One region of the Acaryochloris thomasi RCC1774 genome, then DNA from elsewhere that is predicted to be linked to it. Evidence: predicted binding sites of a transcription regulator. Region 1 holds the regulator's gene; the other holds the start of a gene.

Region 1 (7,310 bases):
CGGCAGGTTATATACAACGATGGGTGGAAGGATTTTGCGATCGCGAGTCTCTCTTAGTCCTTGTATACAACGATCAGATTTTGGGCTGGGGTGTTGTCAAACGCTATAGCGATCGCACAGGCTATCGATTTTGCTGTGAAACCTCAATTTATCTCGATAGTGCAGAAACAGGGAAAGGCTACGGCAGTATTTTGCAAAAGGCTTTGCTGCAGAAGGCGGTAGAGCTGAATTATCACCACGTTGTTCTCAAAATTGTGGCCTCCAATCAAGGCAGCATCCGCTTCCATGAACAATTTGGGTTTGAAACAGTTGGCATTCAAGAAGAGATCGGCTTCACACATGGTCGTTGGCATGACGTAGCAATCATGCAGCTCATTTTGCCTGCCCATTAGCCGACTGTGCACACAGGTCTTAGAAAGTAACATCACTTACCTGCGAATAAATTTCAGGCTTATTTGCCCCACCAATTTCAATGGGTTAGGACGTGCTTTCATCATCCCAACGGAGGCTCTTTATTAGAATGAGCTGAGCGCGAGTTTTCCTACGGGCTTATCACGGTAGCATGTGAGGATATAGCCGTTAGCCTCTAAAAACGACACTATCTATAAAGAGGTGAGGGCTATCCCGAGAGACACTTGGTATCAGACTGCTTGGATTATTGGGTTGCGTTGGCAAAGAACTTACCCTTTTTCATAAAGACAAAGCCAAATAAAGGCAAATCTCGAACAATTTGCCGCCAAACGAAGCGCTTTGGAGCAAAAGGAGAGTTCACAAAGAAAAGCGTTAACCAAAGACAATTACTCCAAAATGAGATTGACATCGTCAGTTGAGATGCAATATGAAAGCAGATCAACCCCAATCCCCACAATCGATGTAACGATGGCCGAAAGGATGCCCAGAGAGAGAAAAATTGCAGATAAATTGTACCGATCATCAACGGCCAAGCAATAAAATAGTGCTCGATTAGCCAAGTACCGAGATAGCTAGTCGCATCAGTCTGCACCAAACGGTTGGCAATCTGAAGCGGAAGAGCCTCAGGCATTAAAGTATGCACTTGGTTCCGTATTGCCTGGATCGGTATCTGAATAATTTTAAAGAAGCCGGACATAGTATAAGTCAACATAATCATTGACTGACAACCTGAAAAGACGATCAAAGTGGCTGCTCGTATCGCCTTCTCTGGCTTTTCCAAAAACCAGCCAGGAGGAAGGAATATCAGGATAAAACTGAGTAGAAGCTGTAAATGGCCTCCGTGATTAATTTTCCCAAATGAATTATCAAATGCCATGAACTCTAGCAATGCTAGAAAGATAAGAATCCGAGCCGTTCGCCAACGAGTAGCGGTCAATGCCAAAAAGCCACCTATGATGTAAAACCAAAAGATAAGTGTGATTCCAGAAGAAATATCAACGTAGTTCAGCCAGTAAACAGGCCAGAGAGGAACCAGATCTATTTTGTTTAAGTAGTCTGGCCAAAAACTAAGAGACTGAAGAGAGTAAAAAGCAACTAATGCATAAAAACAGCGAACAATGAATTGAACTGACAAAAACTTATGAGTCAAAGTAAAAGAAAGACTTTGATTTGAACGTCCCCCACTGAAGAACTTCACCAAGAGCTTTGCAGAACAATTCATTTCTATAAGCCACTCACAAAATAATCTAGATGCCTAACTTTTGATTCGCCAGACTTATATTTATCTACTGGGTTATAGGTTTCAGATATAAGCTCGTACTTAACTTCACCCTTCAAGTAATTCTTCTCAAAGAGATTTTGAAATCGTTCAAAGCCAGCACTGTCGTCTTTTAGATAAGATTTCCCCATTTTCTGAATTACGACTACTGCATTGATATCTCTGCTGGGGGCAATAGAGTCGGGAGCTTTGTTGAAAGTAACAGGAGGATGAATTCCTTTGCCATTATGTTCATAGACAATCACATCAAACTTCCTTTGGCTAGGCTGAGGAATTGTTGAAAAAAGAGACCAGCTAAAAATCGGGAATATCTCAGTAGCCCCTCTTTCCCGACCTGACTTCCAGGCGACTAAGCCCACCAAAAAATAAAAAGCAATACAAAAAGTTATTCCGGTTTGCAAATGTCTTATGTGATTTTTCGCCATTTTTTATGCATTTTACATTTATTTTTACAGATGCATTGGACCTCTCGTGAGTATCTCCTAATTTTGCAGCATGAATTCAAGCTCATACAGATAGTTGTCAGAACTATCTTGAATTTATAGTGGATGATTTGTCTTTTTCGTTGCCTCCACAATGGCTATTGAGATACGGATTGTTTTAGTGCAAACTCCCTATGATTTTAAAGCTCTCTCAAAGAAAATCTACAAAGAGGTTGGAAATTAAAAAATAAATAATCAAGCCTTTCCTTCCCCTCTTCAGAAAGAGGAAATCTATTGTGGATTATTTGAGAAGCTGAGTTGAGTTCTGTCGGATAGGCAACTGATAGCACCTATAAATCTCCTCTGACACCTGTGCCTTACTCATAAAACCGTAAATCAATTTCCAGCCTATATTTTCAATGCATGGGATTAAAAAAATACCCTACATATCTCACTAATAATAGCTTCTGGGAGTAGGTTCCTCTTTTCCATAAACCATAGACCGTTGTGAGTGTTACATCATTTAGAACATGTTTGGGAAATAGATGATGTGCGCTAACCCTCTTTTTCGGTTGCACCAGCTCTCAACGAAGAACTATCTTTTAAGAGACAAAAATCCTTAAAGCCTTTTGTACAGAGAGTTTTAAAAGCTTGTGCATAATGTATCGCCCAGTGTGGAGCTAGGGGATGAAAGGTGAGTCTGTAATATTGGGATTGAGGCTCTAAAGTGAACTTGGCATACCTACTTACTACCAACCTTTTAATCAGGACAGTATTCGATTTGAATATAGCCCTATTACAACAGCACCTCTCCCAGCACCTCCAGCAACTTGTGCGGGAGCGAGACCCGTTCTTAGGGCAGGCAGGTCACTATTTTGTGCGAGAGTACATCCGTCAAGAGCTCGCAAACTTTGGCGAGGTAGAGACACATTCATCTAAATGGCAAGGCAAAACTTATGAAAATCTGATTCTGAATATAGGGCGACGCGCAGGAGGCAAGAAAGCAGCACCGATTTTGATCGGCGCCCATTACGATACCGTTCCCGGATCTCCAGGGGCTGACGATAACGCTACAGGAATCGCCGTATTGCTGGAGCTAGCCCGCTACTTTAGTCAGACAGCAGCAAAGTATCCAATTCGTCTAGTTGCATTTGATCTCGAAGAGTATGGCTGGGGCGGCAGCCTACCCTATGCAACATTGCTTCGAGAGAGAGGCGAAAAGCTGCGGCTAATGCTGTCACTAGAGTCGCTGGGATACTGCAGCGACACCCCTGGGTCACAAACTTACCCCGCAAAATTTCTAGAGTTTATCTATCCTTCTCAGGGCAACTTTATTGCTTTAATCGGCAATCTAGAGGCAGCCGGCGACATGCTGAGTATCAGCCGCAAGATGAAAGAGAAAGTTCCTTGCCAATGGCTACCAGTCCCTCTAAAAGGGAAAATTCTGCCGGACATGCGACGCAGCGATCACGCACCGTTTTGGGATCTGGGCTATCGCGCGATGATGGTCACCGACACCGCAGATGCAAGGAACCCAAATTATCACACCGCGAAGGATACTATTAAGACCCTCGACCTAGATTTTCTCGCGAATGTCTATCAAGGCTTGGTGCGGGTAATTGAAACGCTGTCATAAACCGTGCCGAAGCATTCATCACAGGGAAATTCTTCTGACGATAAATGGACTGATCCGCAACCTTCACTCGTGAAATCTACTCAGATCTCGGCAGCGTTCGGCACTGAGCTTCATTGCGCAGGAGATGATCGCAGAGCACTAACGCCACCATTGCCTCCACCATCGGCACTGCTCTGGGCAAGACACAGGGATCATGGCGTCCCTTTGCGGCCAGCGTTGTCTCTTCACCTGCCTGATTAACCGTTTTCTGGGATTTGCCAATGGTTGCCGTGGGCTTAAACGCAGCCCGCAGCACGATATTCTCTCCGTTGGAGATTCCGCCTTGAATGCCGCCAGAGCGATTAGTCACCGTCCGGATGCGGCCTGTCTCGTCGGTGTAGAACTCATCATTATGCTCAATTCCCGTTAGCCGTGTTCCCGCAAATCCTGACCCAATCTCGAACCCTTTACTAGCCGGTAGCGACATAACACCTTTGGCAAGATCGGCTTCTAGCTTATCGAACACCGGGCTTCCCAGACCGATGGGAACCTGACGAGCTACGCATTCAACAACGCCCCCCAAAGAGTTTGCATCTTTGCGAGCCTGATCGATAATTTCGATCATTTGCTCAGCGGCCTCTGCGTTAGGACAGCGAAGGATATTGCTTTCTACAGCTTCGAGGGTGACCTGCTCGGGATCAATCTCAGCTTCAAGGTCTTTGATGCGTTTGACGTAGCCGATGATTTCGACGCCTGCAATTTGGGCAAGAATTTTTTTCGCGATCGCACCTGCTGCCACCCGACCAATGGTCTCCCGAGCCGAGGAGCGCCCACCGCCTTGCCAGTTGCGCACCCCATATTTCGCGTCATAGGTGGCATCTGCATGAGATGGGCGATAAACCTGGGCCATCTCACTGTAGTCTTGGGGGCGCGTATTCTTGTTGCGGACCAAAATTGTGATCGGCGTACCGAGCGTCTGCCCCTGAAATACACCCGAGACAATCTCGCAGGTGTCGGCCTCTTTGCGAGGCGTGGTGATTCGGCTCTGCCCCGGACGTCGCCGGTCGAGTTCAACTTGAATTTCGGCTTCAGAAATCGCGAGCATGGGCGGACATCCGTCAATCACCACACCGACGCCGCCGCCGTGGGATTCACCAAACGTCGTAATCCGAAACAGATGTCCAAATGTATTGCCCATAGTCTTCGGCTAATCTTTCAAAAATGAGGGGTGATCTAGTTGCGTCACGATTGTCCCACATCTTCTTCGATAGCTTGTGGTCTAGGACCGAGTATCTTGGTAGCGCTCAGCAACAACCCTGTCTATCTGCTGCGGCGTAAAGTCTGTCAGCTCTGATATCCAATGCTTAACAGCCTCTTTTGATAAATGGGTTTCTGCAAGATTAGTCGTGTCTAAAGTAGGTGTATAAGGTGGCATGATTAATATCAATCCAAATCACATCAAACGACGGCATAAATTAGAAATTTGTATAGCGACCTAATATCAGGTGCCTCAGGCTGTACCTGAGTATCTGAGCAGCTACTATGCAAAGCTAGCGGCCAAACAAAATGTACAAGACGGAGCTGACAACCTGGTGTTCCCGTACCCCCCCGGAACAGAACAAGTTAGTAAAGCTGATGTCTGATTCCTGCAAGCCAGGAATCTAAAGGACCTATGCAAGGATCCCTTATCGGTTATCTTTCGAGAAATTTTAACTTCTCTTATGAAGCAGAAAGTTCTCTACCCCTAACGAAGTCGAAGTTCTTTAGAAGCTTCAATGCTTATCCCCCACGACAAACAGATGATCGCTTCAATCAACCTCTTAGGCATTCATCTTACTCGAGATATTGGTGAGTGGCTAGGGCCAATAACTAAACATCATATGAATTTGAACATTCCATTAGGATGTCCCATTCATTCCCACCCTCCATAGATAGTGCTTATTGATCTGATTAATGAACTTATCAGTCTCTGCACGGCAATTTATGCAACGTGGCCTCCTGCGCTATTGATTAGTCCCTTAGCTTCAGATTAGGCTGGCTGACTCAGACAGTGAGAGAGATAGTTGGCAGTTGCCTCCACCAGTGTCATGACTTTGTCATAGGCCATGCGTGTCGGCCCTAAAATGCCCACGCTCCCGACGGGCGTCTTGCCTTTTTGGTAGGTTTTTGAAACCAGCGTGCAGCTTTGGATGGAGGTCAAGGGATTTTCTGAGCCAATCCGAACGCTAATTTTGTCATGGGCAAAGTCTGCGTGAGCGGCATCTGCAGCACCAGAGCGGTGTTGAGACCATTCACAGATCAGGGGCCATAGCTGATCCTGCTTTTCTTCAAGTAGATGAATCAAAGGATGGGCCTGCTGCAGCTCTGAAAATTCGGGCTGGCGCAAGACTTCAGCAAACCCACCCACCAGAATGGGATTAGGAGAGGCAGCATGGGCGCGCTGAATTAAGTCAGAGAGCAGTGTCTGCAGGACGTGGGTATAGCTTTGAAACTCACGACCCAGTTCTTGCCAATCCAAAGCCGCCAGCTCATGAAGCGATCGCCCTGGCAGTTGGTGGTTGAGAAAGTTAGCCAGAAGCTGCAAATCTTGGCTGACCAGGTCTGGATCGCTGTTGTCTTCTGGGGCCTGAGGCAACTCCATCAGAACAGATTCTGTTTCGTAGGTATCCATCACCATGATCAGCATGACGCGCTGGTTTTCAACGGGCACTAGCTGCAGATGACGAACGGTGGTTGTTTGGGTCTGAGGTCGGGTAATGAGGGCCACACAGCCGCTTAGGTGCGATAGAACTTGAGCGGCGTGGCGAAGAATCGTTTCAAAGTTGCGTCGAGCGGGCTGCAGCCGATCTTCTAAGAGCTGCTCGACTTCCTGCCGCAGGGTCTCGGATGGGGTAATGAGCTTATCGACGTAGATTCGGTAGCCTGAATCTGAGGGGACGCGCCCTGCTGAGATATGAGGTTGATAGAGCAGCCCCACTTTTTCTAACATGCCCATGACGTTGCGAATGGTGGCGGGGCTGAGTGAGTGCCGCTGGGCCAATGCTTTGGATCCGACGGGTTCAGCTGTCACAATGTAGTGATTGACGGTGGCTCGCAAAATTTGCTGCTGTCGTTTAGTGAGCTGAACAGTCATGTAAACCGGTCCTAATCGCGAAATTAAAAAGTTGAATCGGCAAAATTTAATACCGGGGCAGGGTGGGGTCCACTTTACGGGTATAGGCATCAATCCCGCCCGCCACGTTTTTGACGTCGGTGAACCCTTGGCGCATAAGCCACTGACACATTTGGGCTGAACGCAGACCATGATGGCAGAGCACCATTGTTTCTTGGTGCGGATCAAATCGGAGAGGAATCTGATCGGACCACTCAGCAAACTCGCTCAGCGGTAGGTTCTCAAAGCCAGGAAGAGATGCGATCGCAACCTCCTGCGCCTCACGAACATCAATGAACTGTAGCCCCTGAAGTCCTGACTTCAGTTGAGCCTCTAGAGTTTCAACGGCAATTTCAGGAACCTCAGAAAAGTATGAATGAGACATTTTTCACAGGGATGATTAAAATAGCGCGAAAATGATATTAATCTTAA
Region 2 (7,310 bases), on a different contig from region 1:
CCAATGGGCACCCTTGGGCTATGCACAGATTAAGGACAGCTCAATAGCTCTCTAGAGGTCTTCCTCCAAAGAGCCATTGTGTCAGAAATATCTCTGTGTTCCCCAAATAACGAGATCTCCCCTGGCCTTACCGCCGGGGGTTTCTATTACTCTAACTGCCTTGCACCGGCATCATCCTGGGTACTTCTACGGATTCTGAACAAGAATTAAGCCCATCGTGACTCACAATGGAGAGTGACCTATTGTTGCGATCGCATCTATGAGCCAGCCGTCAGCCTCATCTCGCCCCGCAGGTGAAGCCATACCCCATACATTTGATGCGACCGACTTCGTCAAAGTGAGAGGCACCACTGACGGTCAACAGGTCTTTCTCGTTTGGCAGGGCGAGATTTACGGCATGCTGCCCGCAGAGCGAAAGCGCCATCTCTTTAGCATCGTTGGTATGAGCGTGGCCCGCTGCCTGCCCCACGCTGAGAAGGGCTGGGATTTCATCTCCCGAGAACTCACCTTTTACCTCGATCCGACCACACAAGAAATCTTGCATCAATGGCATAACCCCTGGACCCAAGAACCGGTGACCGTGATGCACGTTGCTAATAACCCTGTCCAGGGCCACTTTTCTGGGCAGTTCCCCGCTAAAATTACCGGAGATCAAACCACCTTCCAATTTGACCTGTTCCCCCAATACCCCAATCCTCTAGCAGAGGATCCAGCGCTAGCCCCCTATAGTCCCCAGTCGATTTATCAAGCCGCAGAACTCTTCAAGCTTGTCGTCCCGACCGCAGACTTGCTGGGACCCGAACAATCCACGGTCTCACACCTGACCCTCGCTTGGGATCGCATTGGCCCCTGGCTGCCTTGGATGAATATGGGCAAACACCCCGGTCAGATGATCTACAGCGCCACCGGACAGAAGGTAAACGGTTTCACCGATCTACCCAAGCTGCTGCAAGAGCAAATCAACCAGCGAGTTCCTGTTTATCGGAATGCACCAGCCACCAAAATGCAGCAGACCGACATGACCTCCTGGTCCTACTTCAAGCAGCACTTCCAGAATTACCTAGCCGGAGATACTTTCCCTATCAAGCAAGTTGATGAGGGCAAAGACTGAAGATTTTGATTGCGAGAGACAATGCGTAAAAGCCTGATTGGCTTTACTTCACAGCACCTTACCTGACGCGAGTTCGGGAACCCGTACAGCCCTAGCCATTGAATTGAACCAATCAACTCAGATAAATTAGCACTCGGGAGTTGAGAGTGCTAAATTCCTAAACCTAGTAATTTTGGAGAATTCTTTATGGCAGCCATATCATTAAGCGTTTCTACAGTGAAGCCCTTGGGTGATCGCGTTTTTGTCAAGGTCAGTGCATCTGAAGAAAAAACGGTTGGTGGTATTTTGTTGCCCGATGCGGCACAAGAGAAGCCCCAAGTTGGCGAAATTTCTGCAGTTGGCCCCGGTAAGCGCAACGATGACGGTTCTCGTCAGGCGCTAGACATCAGCGTTGGCGACAAGGTGCTTTATTCCAAGTACGCAGGTACTGACATCAAGCTAGGCGGCGAAGAGTACGTCCTGCTTTCTGAGAAAGATATCCTCGCAATTGTCAATTAAGCTGACCCCCAATCTCTGCCGGAGCGTCTGACGTTCCGGGCTTTTTATTGATTTATCCACCGCATATTGAGGTTTGAGCTGAAATGGCTAAACGTATTATTTACAACGAGAACGCACGTCGTGCGCTCGAAAAAGGCATGGACACCCTCGCTGAGTCCGTTGCTGTTACCTTGGGTCCTAAGGGTCGCAATGTCGTCCTAGAGAAGAAATTTGGTGCGCCCCAAATCGTGAATGATGGGGTCACCATTGCCAAAGAAATTGAACTCGAAGATCACATCGAGAATACAGGCGTTGCTCTGATTCGTCAGGCCGCTTCTAAGACTAATGACGCGGCTGGTGACGGCACCACGACTGCCACCGTTCTCGCTCACGCAATGGTCAAAGAAGGTCTGCGGAACGTCGCGGCTGGTGCAAATGCTATTGCCCTTAAGCGCGGCATTGACAAAGCCACAGCTTACTTAGTCGAGCAGATTGCAAGTCATGCGCGTCCAGTGGAAGATTCCACTGCGATTGCTCAGGTGGGCACCATCTCTGCCGGAAACGATCCAGAAGTGGGTCAGATGATTTCCAGTGCCATGGACAAGGTCGGCAAAGAGGGTGTTATCTCTCTTGAAGAAGGCAAGTCCATGTCCACTGAGCTAGAGATTACTGAAGGGATGCGCTTTGACAAAGGCTACATCTCTCCGTACTTCTCCACCGATATGGAACGGATGGAAGCGGTTCTAGATGAGCCCCACATTCTGATTACTGATAAAAAGATCAATCTGGTTCAGGATCTTGTGCCTGTTCTGGAGCAGGCCGCGCGCTCCGGTAAGCCTCTTTTGATCATTGCTGAAGATATCGAGAAAGAAGCCCTGGCAACGCTAGTGGTTAACCGTCTGCGGGGCATCCTCAACGTTGCCGCTGTTAAAGCGCCTGGATTTGGCGATCGCCGCAAGGCAATGCTTGAAGATCTTGCCGTCCTCACCGGCGGTCAGTTGATCACTGAAGATGCAGGCCTTAAGCTCGACACTGCCAAGCTGGAAATGGCGGGTCAGGCGCGTCGCGTCACAATTACGAAGGACAGCACCACAATTGTTGCTGAAGGCAACGAAGAGGCTGTAAAGGCTCGCTGTGAGCTGATCCGTCGTCAGTCTGACGAAACTGATTCTTCCTATGATAAAGAGAAGCTTCAGGAGCGTCTGGCTAAGTTAGCTGGAGGCGTTGCCGTCATCAAGGTGGGTGCAGCCACTGAAACTGAGATGAAGGATCGCAAGCTTCGTCTTGAAGATGCCATCAACTCCACTAAGGCTGCAGTTGAAGAAGGTATTGTCCCTGGTGGCGGTACAACTTTGGCTCACCTCGCTCCTCAGCTCGCTGATTGGGCGGCCCAGAACCTCAAGGATGAGGCTCTGACTGGTGCGACAATTGTTGAACGGGCTTTGACGGCTCCTTTGAAGCGGATTGCTGAGAATGCGGGCCAGAACGGCGCGGTCATCTCTGAGCGCGTCCGCGAGAAGGACTTCAATGTCGGCTACGATGCTTCTGTTAATGAGTTCGTCGATATGTTCGAAAAGGGCATTGTTGACCCTGCGAAGGTGACTCGCTCTGCACTGCAGAATGCGGCGTCGATTGCGGGCATGGTGTTGACGACTGAGTGCATCATTGTTGATAAGCCTGAAGAGAAAGGTGGCGCTGCTGGTGCTGCTGGTATGGGCGGAGACTTCGATTACTAAGGTCTAAACCAGGCAAAGAAAAGGGCGGTCATTTGACTGCCCTTTTTTATTGGAAATCTATCCACTTTGGCTTGGTAGAGATTTTAATCGGGAATTATAGGTAGAAGAACCTCACAACTGGAGATATTCTGCCTGTCGCCTGCTTCAGTTTGTGGATGCTTGGGCTGTGGTACAGGTGAAGAAGAATATCAAATTAACATGCCAGAGATTCTGAGTAAAAAGCAAAAGTCTCACGCACATCAAAAGAAGAGGTTTGTTAAGCCAGAGATTGACTTCTATCTCTTCGAAGATTGGGGGCACTGGATCTTTTTTGCCTTTAGCCTGATTTTATCTACCATTTTAATTTTCTCCCCATTGAATCTTTGGGGAATAGTTTTACTATTCTTGCTAAGCTTTTCCTCTGTTAATTTACTAGCGATTTTGATGCATGAATTAGGTCATGCTGTTGCAGCTGTAGCTCTTGGATTGAAGGTTTGGAGAGTTTCTCTGGGAGATGGACAGATCCTCTTTGATAAAAGGATTTTTGGTGTTCAATGGATCATTAGAGAAACACCCAGAACTGGATTTGTGGAGGCAAGAATTCCTGATTGTTTATTTCTAAAGATTCGAATAGTTGTATTCGCTTTTGGTGGCTGCTTAGGAAATATATTACTCTGGTTTTTGACCTTGATTGGTTACCAAAATCTGCCAAATTTTCTGTTTGTCTTTTTGGTATCAATATTTATGACGTTGGATATGCTAGGAGCGAATCTATTGCCAAGCAGAGGTTCCGTGAACGGAATGATAGTAGAAAATGATGGCTTGCAGATTATTCAGACAATATTTAAAAATAAATCTGAATTAATTGCAGAAAAAATTTCTAGTCAAATTAGATATGCTTCTGAAAATGCTCAGTACAGATTTAAACAGATTGAAATAGATTTCAAGAAGAGTAACGAGCTGCAAGAATTTATCCATATAACACTCTTGTGGGATTTAATCTTTGAAGAGATAGACTTTCATAAATGCTTGAATTATTGTCAGATGATTTTGAATGAAACGGATATCTCTATTGATCAGCGTAATGAGGCTCTTGATACTTTCGTAACGATTGTTTTGCTGCAAGAAGCTACAGAGTACTTAGAACAAGCTGATCATTATTCTAAAGAGTCTTTGAATAATTTGCCTCATGAATGGACAATCAAAGGCTCTCGAGGAGCAGTATTAGTAGAGAGAGGGCAGATTCAGTCAGGGATAGAGTTGTTGGCCGAAGTTATGGAGCATGAGAAAAATCCTTATGCTCGTGTCATCTCAGCTTCGTACCTTGCCTTGGCCCAGAGCTATCAAGGCTGTTTTCAAGAAGCAAGGGAGTGGCTTGCTGTCGGTCGAGAGATTGATCCCCACTGCAGATTGTTCAATCGTGCAGAGAAGCTGCTTCTCAACGAGGAAAACCTTTTCTCAGAGGGGTAAGCCTAAGCCGCAGGGAGGCAAGCGGCAATTGTTGACACAACAGATTGTCCTAGTGCTTCTAAGTAATACCCACCCTCTAAGCCAAATAAAATTCGGTGGGTAAGCTGCAAACATTCAGATGTCAGAATGCCATAATTTTGGGGCCGAAGATTAATGTTTGCCAACGGATCATCTTGATTGGCATCGTATCCAGCACTCACAATCAGCAAGTCAGGCGAAAACTGAGTCAAAAAAGGCATCACTTGCTTTTTGAACTGCGGCAGATAGTCATCAATTGTGCTTCCGGCTGACATCGGTAGATTCAAGACGTTTTGATGTTGTCCTTGTTCATGAGCAAAGCCTGTACCGGGATAGCAAGGCGATTGGTGAAGCGAGCAGTAAATGATCTGAGGATTTGTCTCGACTAAAGCTTGAGTTCCGTTGCCGTGGTGGACATCCCAGTCGAGGATGGCGACTCGTTCGATGTTGGGTTGTTCTAGTGCGTAGTGTGCTGCAATGGCAGCATTGGAGAATAGACAGAAGCCCATGGCTTGCGATCGCAACGCATGATGCCCCGGTGGTCGAGCCAAAACAAAAGCAGGACTGTTAAGCTCTAGCACTTGATCAACCCCATCCAACCAAGCATTCACCGCCAGCAGAGCCACATCATAGCTCTCAGCAGAGACCACCGTATCTGCATCCCAATGCCCACCCCCGTGCTGTGCTAGCTGCTCAATCCCCTGAACATACTGCCGATCATGAAGTTTATGGATCCAGGGCAGTGGATCCCTTTTATCTATCCCTGTGGGCGCAATCCATCTCAACCGCTCAGCGTCGCTTGAGGCCAGCAGCGCATCACAAACTGCCGTTAATCGTTCCGGACACTCAGGATGTCCCAGCCCTGTAAGATGCTTCAAGAACATTTCCGAATAGATAATTGGCAACATGACTGCACTCATTGTTTTCTGTGCTTTTCGAGAGTGAACCTGACTCTTAAGGACTCCTGCACCTTCAGAAGCTAGACCTATTTGAATCTTAAACAACCGTATCAGCCGCCCTATCAGAGGAAGTTACTCATGTAAAATGTCACCCATACTACCGTTGTACCCCTTAAGCTAAGATCCCTTCACCGTTTCGGAGATCGAGATGAAAAAAGTTACCGCAATTATTCGTCCTCATAAGTTAGAGGATATCAAACGTGCTCTCGTCAACGCGGGAATTGTGGGGATTACAGTCTCAGAAGTGCGCGGTTTTGGGCAACAGAAAGGACAAACCCAAAGCTACCGTGGCTCAGAATACACAATTGAATTCCTGCAAAAGCGCAGGATTGAAGTCGTCGTCAGTGATTCCCTTGTCGCCACTGCCCTTGAATGCATTACTGGTGCTGCCCAGACAGGTAATATTGGCGATGGGAAAATCTTTGTCTCCCCGGTTTCAAAAGTTGTCCGTATCCGCACCGGGGAAGCTGATCAGGACGCTCTATAGAGCTATGCTCGTAGAACCTATTTAGTCCGACCACGCCGAGTAAGGCATTCTAGCCAAGCTGGAGTTGTAGTAGCGGGCATCATGGGAGACCTCTTCTCCCAGCCATGCGGGTTTTACAATCTCTTGCGTTGAAGAGAGTAGCTCTACCTCTGCTACCACCAGGCCTTGATTCAGGCCAGAAAAATCGTCAACCTCCCACACCAGATCACCCAGCGGTATCTTGTAGCGAGTCTTTTCTACCACCAAAGGTGCACACCACTGCTGCAGCATCTGACGGGCATCAGCAACCGGAATGGGGTACTCGAACTCTGTACGAGTCAAATCAACCACCTTGCCCTTTAGCGTTAGGTAGGCCAAATCCCCCGCAACCCGGACCCGTACCGTCGCTTTTGGCGTCGCTGCAACATATCCTTGAATATAGACTGTCCCCTCGCAACCCAAGCGCCAGTCATCATTGGTAACTAGGAACTTTCGCTCAATCTCTAGCGCCATATCGCGGCTTACCTAGCCAGGACTCTTTGCTTTCAACAATTGTTTTACGGTCTCAATCAGCTCACTGGGATTGAATGGCTTAATAACGTAAGCATCACCGCCCTGTCTCATACCCCAATGGCGATCAAACTCTTCACCCTTCGTCGAACACATGATGACAGGAATGCCCGCTGACTTCAGCTCATCCTTAATCCAACGGCAAAGCTCATAGCCATTCATCTTGGGCATCACAATGTCGGTAATCAGTAGATCGGGATAGCTGCTCTGGGGCATTTCCGTCAACATCGTTTTGGCCTCTTGACCATCCACTGCTTCTACAACGTCAAATTGGTAGTGCTTGAGCAAGTCAGTTATCATGACGCGCATCGTCGGGCTGTCATCGACCACCATGATTTTTGCCATTTTACGTTTCCTTTCTCAAGTCCCACAGCTCTTTAATAAGGATGCCCTAACACGTCAGGCAAATGTACTTCGGATGCGGTATGTCACAGGGTTGTATGCTTTAGCCTGTTACCCGCCACAGCCGTGCTCTATTTACTGTAGCAATTGCAGAGAAATTTTTACCCTTACAACAACAAATT

What was found. Region 1 encodes HrcA, which represses chaperone genes, less so after heat shock. Its sites were predicted from a motif close to TTAGCACTCNNANNNTNNGAGTGCTAA; they were not measured.
Region 2: groES (co-chaperone GroES) is a predicted target of HrcA. The motif match lies at 1,238-1,264, and genes of this name have one in related genera.

The regions. Positions count from the first base shown of each region.
Region 1 is NZ_PQWO01000004.1:287,924-295,233, forward strand. It holds gene C1752_RS08980 (GNAT family N-acetyltransferase) at 1-392, shown strand, start outside; gene C1752_RS08985 (hypothetical protein) at 656-1,633, opposite strand; gene C1752_RS08990 (hypothetical protein) at 1,636-2,115, opposite strand; gene C1752_RS08995 (M28 family peptidase) at 2,894-3,748, shown strand; gene aroC (chorismate synthase) at 3,825-4,925, opposite strand; gene C1752_RS28910 (hypothetical protein) at 5,007-5,162, opposite strand; gene hrcA (heat-inducible transcriptional repressor HrcA) at 5,757-6,860, opposite strand; gene C1752_RS09010 (rhodanese-like domain-containing protein) at 6,907-7,263, opposite strand.
Region 2 is NZ_PQWO01000011.1:80,893-88,202, forward strand. It holds gene C1752_RS16955 (DUF1838 domain-containing protein) at 260-1,111, shown strand; gene groES (co-chaperone GroES) at 1,298-1,609, shown strand; gene groL (chaperonin GroEL) at 1,693-3,324, shown strand; gene C1752_RS16970 (site-2 protease family protein) at 3,523-4,773, shown strand; gene C1752_RS16975 (histone deacetylase family protein) at 4,776-5,699, opposite strand; gene C1752_RS16980 (P-II family nitrogen regulator) at 5,899-6,237, shown strand; gene C1752_RS16985 (CYTH domain-containing protein) at 6,259-6,729, opposite strand; gene C1752_RS16990 (response regulator transcription factor) at 6,742-7,131, opposite strand.